DNA from 3 places in the Nonomuraea sp. NPDC050536 genome. Region 2 is predicted to be linked to each of the others. Evidence: riboswitches for the same ligand, from Rfam matches in the RefSeq annotation. Region 2 holds a riboswitch; each other region holds the start of a gene.
What was found. A riboswitch is a leader RNA that binds a small molecule or an ion and turns the genes downstream of it on or off. The one in region 2 is predicted to bind cyclic di-AMP.

Region 1 (2,259 bases), on a different contig from region 2:
CGCTTCCGGCGAGTCGGCGCCCCCACCTCGCCGCCACGGCGCCCCGTGATCGTGGCACTCGGGCACCGCACCGGCGTACAAAGCTGCCGACAGTACAAACCCCGTGCGGCGGGGGTCGCCGGACAAAAGCAGTCCCGCCTTACGGGAACCGCAGGCGGGACGCTGGAGAGGAATTAGTCGGCGATGCGGACGGCGCCTGCGAAGGGGCGGTTGCCGAGGGGGGCGATGCGGACGACGTCGCCGGTCTGGGGGGCGTGGACCATCATGCCGCCGCCGATGTAGATGCCCACGTGGTGCAGGTCGCTGTAGAAGAAGACCAGGTCGCCCGGCTGGAGCTCCTCGCGGGAGATGTGCCGTCCGGCCGTCCACTGGTCGCCCGTGTAGTGCGGCAGTGAGATGCCGACGGTCTGGTAGGCGGCCATGACCAGGCCCGAGCAGTCGTAGGTGCTCGGCCCTGCGGCGCCCCAGACGTACGGCTTGAGCTGCTGGGTGAGCGCCCAGCGGGCCGCCGCGGCGGCCTTGCCGGAGCCGACGACGGGCAGGTTGACCTTGACCGCGCGGGTGCCGGGGCGGCCGGCCTCGCCGATGGCGCGCTTGTAGAGGTTGCTCTCGACCTTGGCGACCAGCTTGCTGATCTTGTCGCGCTTGTCGGAGAGGTCGGTGACGAGCTTCTGCACCTCGGTGATGCGGGCGTTGGCGCTGTCGCGGGCGCGCTGGGCGGTTTCCATCGCCTGGGTGATCTGGTTGACCGCAGCGCCCTGCTGCTCCTCGATGACGTAGGTGGTGGCCGCCCGGTCGAGGAAGGTGTTGGGGTCGGTGGATCCGGCGAAGGCCAGGGCCTTGCCGAGGCCGCCGGAGATGTACTCGTTCGTGGCCAGCTCGGAGGCGATCGCGCGCTTGGACTCGAGCTGGGCGTTGCTGTCGGCGAGCGTCTTCTTGGCGATCTCGACCGACTTCTTGGCGGTCTTCAGCCGCTCGCGCTGACCGTTGTACTGCTCGGTCAGCGTCTCGATCTGTGTGTGCATCGCCTGCACCTGGGCCGACAGTTCCTTCAGCGAGGGCTTGGGCGCGGCGGTGGCGGAGGTCACGGGCAGGGCAAGCACTAAGGCCGTCAGGGTGGTGGCGACGACGGCGAGCCTGCGGGCGAGACGTTCCGGAGGGCGGGCATTCTTGCCCGCCTGCTTCCCCCCGCGGTCGCGCGTGCGCTTCACCAACCAGCTCCTTTCTGCGGCGCCTACCGGGTTAGCTGACGGGTTCGGGCCGGAGCAGCCCTACCGAGCGGCGGTGCTCGGATTCACCCCGGTGATGGCGCGTGGCCACCGGTGGGTCCCCGGCTCCCCTTGCGGGGATTGGGCGCGTCACCCAGAAGGGTGACATCGACGGTGGACACTAGTGCACCTGCGGTTCGTGCTCAACCAGAACTGCCAAGTCCGTAGAGGTTTCGCAACCGGAGGGTCACGAGGGGATCACGCGGACAGCCGTGCAGGATCGACTTTACGTCCTGTTTGCCCCAGCTTTGACCGCGCCTGATGGGATTCCAGGTTGAAAGGCTGATCGTGGTCGTATGGCCACATCATGTGACTACTACTCGTATACGGAAGAGTTAGGGATGAGCCGTAATGGGATCGGTAGGCTGAGCGCCCATGGAGCAGGCCGCCGAGCTGGCAGTCAGTGAAACCGAGGTCCCCGAGGTCGCGGTGCGGCGTGCCCGCACGCCCGACGTCAGGATGATCAGGCGACTCGTCGACGCCTATGCCGGTGCAGGTCCACGCCTGCTGGAGAAGGCCACCGTGACCCTGTACGAGGACGTGCAGGAGTTCTGGGTGGCCGAGCGGGGTGGGCAGATCGTCGGCTGCGGCGCGCTGCACGTTCTCTGGGAGGATCTCGCCGAGATCCGCACGCTGGCGGTCGATCCGGAATTCCGCGGGCTGGGGGTCGGTCACAGAATCGTCTCGGCCTTGATCCACACCGCGAAGGAGCTCGGTCTGCGCCGGGTTTTCTGCCTCACATTCGAGGTCGACTTCTTCGCCCGACATGGTTTCCGCCCGATCCAGGGCACCCCGGTCTCACCCGAGGTCTACGCCGAACTGCTGGCCTCGTATGACGAGGGTGTGGCCGAGTTCCTTGATCTGGAACACGTCAAGCCGAACACCCTGGGCAACACCAGGATGCTGCTCCACTTGACACCGGGTGACTCGGTCCTTGACTAATGGGAAAGATGATTGTTGATACCTATGCCGATACGTTGGGCCACACAGG
Region 2 (2,259 bases):
GGTCGGCCTTGCCCTGGCCGGCGATGTCCGGGGCGCTGCCGTGGACCGGCTCGAACATGCTCGGCGCGGCGCCCTCCGGGTTGATGTTGCCACTGGCCGCCAGGCCGATGCCGCCCGCGATGGCGGCGCCGAGGTCGGTGATGATGTCGCCGAACAGGTTGTCGGTGACGATCACGTCGAAGCGCTCGGGCTGGTTGACGAAGAACATCGTGGCCGCGTCGATGTGCACGTAGTCGGTCTCGACGTCCGGGTACTCCTCGGCCAGCCGGTTGACCGTGCGCTGCCACAGGTCGCCGGCGAAGGTCAGCACGTTGGTCTTGTGCACCAGCGTGAGCTTCTTGCGCGGCCGCGTCTTGGCCTTCTCGAAGGCGTAACGCACGACGCGCTCGACGCCGTAGGCGGTGTTGATCGACTCCTGGGTCGCGACCTCGTACGGCGTGCCCTTGCGCATGATGCCGCCCGTGCCCGCGTACAGGCTCTCGGTGCCCTCGCGGACCACGATCATGTCGATGTTCTCGGCGGGCGTGTCGGCGAGCGGGGTCTCCACGCCGGGCAGCAGCTTGATCGGCCGCAGGTTGACGTAGTGGTCGAAGTCGAAGCGGATGCGCAGCAGCAGGTCACGCTCGAGCAGGCCCGGCGGCACCTTGCGCGGGTCGCCGACGGCGCCGAGCAGGATCGCGTCATAGCCGCGCAGCTCCTGGAGCACCGAGTCGGGCAGCACCTCGCCGGTCCTGTGGTAGCGCTCGGCCCCCAGGTCGTAGTGGGTGATGTCGAACTTGGGCCCGACGGCCTCCAGAACCTTCAGCCCCTCGGCCACGACCTCGGTACCGATCCCGTCGCCGGGGACGACGGCCAGGCGAATGTTGCGCGACTCCATGGCCGGTACCTTACCTGCTCGTCTCGGCTGCCGAACACCTCATCTCACTTCCCGGACATGGTCGCTTTAACCGATTTGCGCCCTTTTGACCGTTTCGTTAGAGTCCCCCCCGCCTAATCCGTGGAGCCCCTCCACGGAGCCGGGGACCCACTTTCCCCCTGGGGCGAATCCGATCTTTTTCGGTAGGGCGCCTTCCACGTCCGAGCCCGTCAGCTAACCCGGCCGGCCTCATGGAAGGACAGACCCCTGTCTACCATTGCCACTTTGGCATTCCTGGCGATCGCCGCCACGTCCCCCACCCCCTCCTCTGATTCGACCGTCACCCTCACCGGGGCGCAGGTCAAACAGGTCCAGGTATCCCATCTCCCGACCCCCGCCTGGAAGATCGCCCTGAAGTTCGCGATGGCCAAGCGCGGCACGCCCTACGTCTGGGGCGGCACGGGCAACGGCGGTTACGACTGCTCCGGCCTGATGCTCCGTGCGTACGGCAAGGCCGGCATCACCCTCCCCCGCACCGCCGCCGAGCAGTACTCGGCCTTCTCCCGCAAGATCGCCTGGAAGGATCTCCGACCCGGAGACCTGGTCTTCTTCCACGACCTCGGCCACGTCGGCATGGTCTCGCGACCGGGCTACATGGTCGACGCGCCCCACACGGGCGACGTGGTCAAGGAAGAGCCCCTGTCGGGCTGGCGCCGCTCCAGCTTCGCCGGCGCCGTCCGCCCTGACCCCAAGGGCGTCAAACAGTGGGCCAACCAGATCAAACTCCGCAAATCCCCCGCCCCCGCCATGCCCACCGCAACCCTGTAACTCCTCCTCTTTCGGGGCGGCTTGCCGTCGTCCGACAGGCGCGCCGTTGTTCGACAGGCTTGCTGTGGTTCGACAGCTGCTGTTCGACGGACTTGCTGTTGTTCGGCGCTTGCTGTTGTTCGACAGGCTTGCGGTTGTACGGCAAGCCGCCCCACCCGCCGCCCGCCGTCGCGCCTTACCGACGCGCTTGCGGCGCCACGCTCATGGGGTGCCGCTACCTCGCCGTCACGGCGCCCACGACCCGCTTACCCAGGTCCCGCGTTGCCCGGCGTACATGGGCGCCGCCCTCCACCGCACCACGTCTCGCCGACCCGGCGCCTAGGAGAAACCCAGGTGCTGCAGGGATCGGGACCCCTGTGGGCCCTCCCGGCGCCGGGTCGGCGAGACGTGGGACGGCGGTCGGCGGCGCTGTCGTACGGCGGCAAGCCCGGGCCCAGGCAGGTGCATCCCGGGCGCCGTGACGACGAGGTGGCGGCCTCCCGTGAGGGACACGCCGCGAGCGCGCCGGAAAGCCACGACGGCGGGCGGCCGGTAGGGCGGCTTGCCGTACCGGAGAAGACGAGGGAAAGGCCGCG
Region 3 (2,259 bases), on a different contig from region 2:
GCCGCGCGACGTCAAGTCCTACCGTCGCGCGCAGCGCCCGGTCCACACCACGGGCCCGCGCGTCGCGGTAGAGCGCCACCAGCCTCTCCTCACCGAAGCGCTCCGCCAGGAACCGACACGCCAGCCACGCCTCCTGATAGCTCTGCGGCAGCCGTACGGCGCCCGGCGCGAACCCGCCGGGACCCGGCAGCGCGCGCGGCACCCGGCCGGCCCTGACCTCGGCCCTGAGCTCCGCCGCGGCCACGGGCAGGCTCAGGCCGGAGTCCTTGTAGGCCACGTAGTCGGCGAAGCCCTCGTAGAGCCACGCGGGCAGTCCCTTCGTCCCCGCGGCGACGTGGGTGAGCTCGTGGGTGAGGACCACGTCGCGGCCGGTCGGGGTGAGCCGGGCGAAGCCGTCTGGCACCACGATCACCCGGTCCCCGTCGGCCAGCGCGGCCAGCCCCGCCACGGAACCCACTCCGGCCATCCGGGCCGCCTCGGCAGCGGAGGCGGGGACCACGACCTTCGCCGTCACCCGCCCGCCCAGGACGCGCGCGACCCGCCGCGCCGCGGTGTCGGCCCGGCCGGCGAGGTCGCGGAGAAGCTTCGGGTCCGCGCCGGGACCGGCGACGACGGACACCTCGCCCCGGACCGCCTGGGCGCTCGCGGCGGGCGGGGTTCGCGGGATTTGGGGCGCGCCGGCGGCGACGAGCCCGAGCAGCAGCAGGCCCGCGATCACCATTTTGCGGCTCACCTGCGCGGACACGATGCTCGATGGTAAGCACGAAGGCCCCGCCCCACAAATGGGGCGGGGCCTTCGTGACGGTCAGAGCCCGGGTCGGACCGCTCCGGCGAACGTCGACTTCCGCCATCCGCTGAGCTTGTCGATCCGGACCCTCTCACCGGTCTTCGGCGAGTGGATCATCTTGCCGTTTCCGACATACATGCCCACGTGGCCAAGCCCGTGGAAGAACATCAGGTCACCCGGCTGGAGATGCTTCCAGGAGACCTTCTTCCTGATGCGGGCGAACTGGCTTGCCGCCACGCGGGGGAGCTTGACCCCGGCCTTGCGCCAGGCGTACTGGACAAGACCGGAGCAGTCGAACGAGCCGGGCCCGGTGGCCCCGTACCGGTACGGGTCACCGATCTGGGCCTTGGCCACGGTTACCGCCTTCCGGGCCCTCGACTGCTGCCGAGCGAATGTGGCCGCCCTCGCCGACTTGGCGGTGGTCGCCGCCTTGACGGTGAAGCTGACGGCCGTCTCTGTCGTCGCCGCCTGAGCCGCTGGGGCATGGAGGACCAGACCTCCGGCCGTCACGGTCATCGTGAGTGCCACCCCACTCAGGGCAAGGCGAGACAGACGGGGGTTATGCAGGGGAGTAGACAGGATTTCTCCTTGGGTCTTCCACGAACGCCTACCGGGTTAGCTGACGGATTCGGGCCTGGAAGACTCGCCCTACGGCACGCCATGCGCGCCGATTCACCCCTTGATCCCTGGGGGACGATCAGGGATCTGTGGTTCCCCGGCTCCGTGCCTCCTGACTGCACGGACTCGGCCAATGGATCTTTATGCGTCCACATCGACCACGGTGCCGGGGTTCGATGTCGGTTGGCGGCGACCTGGCTGGAGCACCGCGACGCCAGAAGCTACGCCGAAAGGTCACGATCCGGCAAAGTGACAGCAAAGTTGTCAAGATCGAATAAGCGGCTTGTAAAGCCTCCAACCCCTGCTGGAACGAGGGGCGCCGTTACCGAAAAGTGACCCTTCTCACATTTGGAGCCCCACCTGCGAGTCAGGTCCCATCTGTCACACAAGTCACACGAATAACAGCAGGCCGCGGCCTGCCGTACGGGTAAGGGGGCTCGAAAGCTAGGGCCGGATCGCGCCGGCGAAGCCGCTGCCGTAGCTGGACAGCTTGACCACCTTGACCACGTCGCCCGTCTGGGGCGCGTGGACGATCTCGCCGTTGCCGGCGTACATGACGACATGGCCGAGGCCGGAGTTGAAGATCAGGTCGCCCGGCTCGAGCGCGTCCATGGAGACCTTGCGGCTCGAGCCCCAGGCCCACTGCTCCCACGTCGTGCGCGGGAGAGACACGCCCGCGGCCCGCCAGGCCGCCTGCATGAGCCCCGAGCAGTCCCAGCCGCCCGGCCCGGTGCCGCCGAAGACGTAGGGCTTGCCGATCTGGGCGTAGGCGAACTTCAGCGCGGCCGCGGCGCTGCCGGAGGCGGGCCCGGTGTACACCTGGCCGTGGCTGTTGGGGTCGCCCGCCTGGTAGG

Region 1: another riboswitch for cyclic di-AMP. It lies ahead of ACIBHX_RS49455 (NlpC/P60 family protein); the one in region 2 lies ahead of ACIBHX_RS17140 (C40 family peptidase).
Region 3: another riboswitch for cyclic di-AMP. It lies ahead of ACIBHX_RS11880 (C40 family peptidase); the one in region 2 lies ahead of ACIBHX_RS17140 (C40 family peptidase).

What each region holds. Positions count from the first base shown of each region.
Region 1 covers NZ_JBITHD010000034.1:80,089-82,347, forward strand. The annotation lists gene ACIBHX_RS49455 (NlpC/P60 family protein) at 174-1,211, opposite strand; cyclic di-AMP (ydaO/yuaA leader) riboswitch at 1,217-1,366, opposite strand; gene ACIBHX_RS49460 (amino-acid N-acetyltransferase) at 1,644-2,210, shown strand.
Region 2 covers NZ_JBITHD010000005.1:255,530-257,788, reverse strand. The annotation lists gene ACIBHX_RS17145 (3-isopropylmalate dehydrogenase) at 1-877, opposite strand, end outside; cyclic di-AMP (ydaO/yuaA leader) riboswitch at 978-1,120, shown strand; gene ACIBHX_RS17140 (C40 family peptidase) at 1,142-1,684, shown strand.
Region 3 covers NZ_JBITHD010000003.1:401,938-404,196, forward strand. The annotation lists gene ACIBHX_RS11875 (hypothetical protein) at 1-745, opposite strand, end outside; gene ACIBHX_RS11880 (C40 family peptidase) at 806-1,315, opposite strand; cyclic di-AMP (ydaO/yuaA leader) riboswitch at 1,377-1,547, opposite strand; gene ACIBHX_RS11885 (NlpC/P60 family protein) at 1,850-2,259, opposite strand, start outside.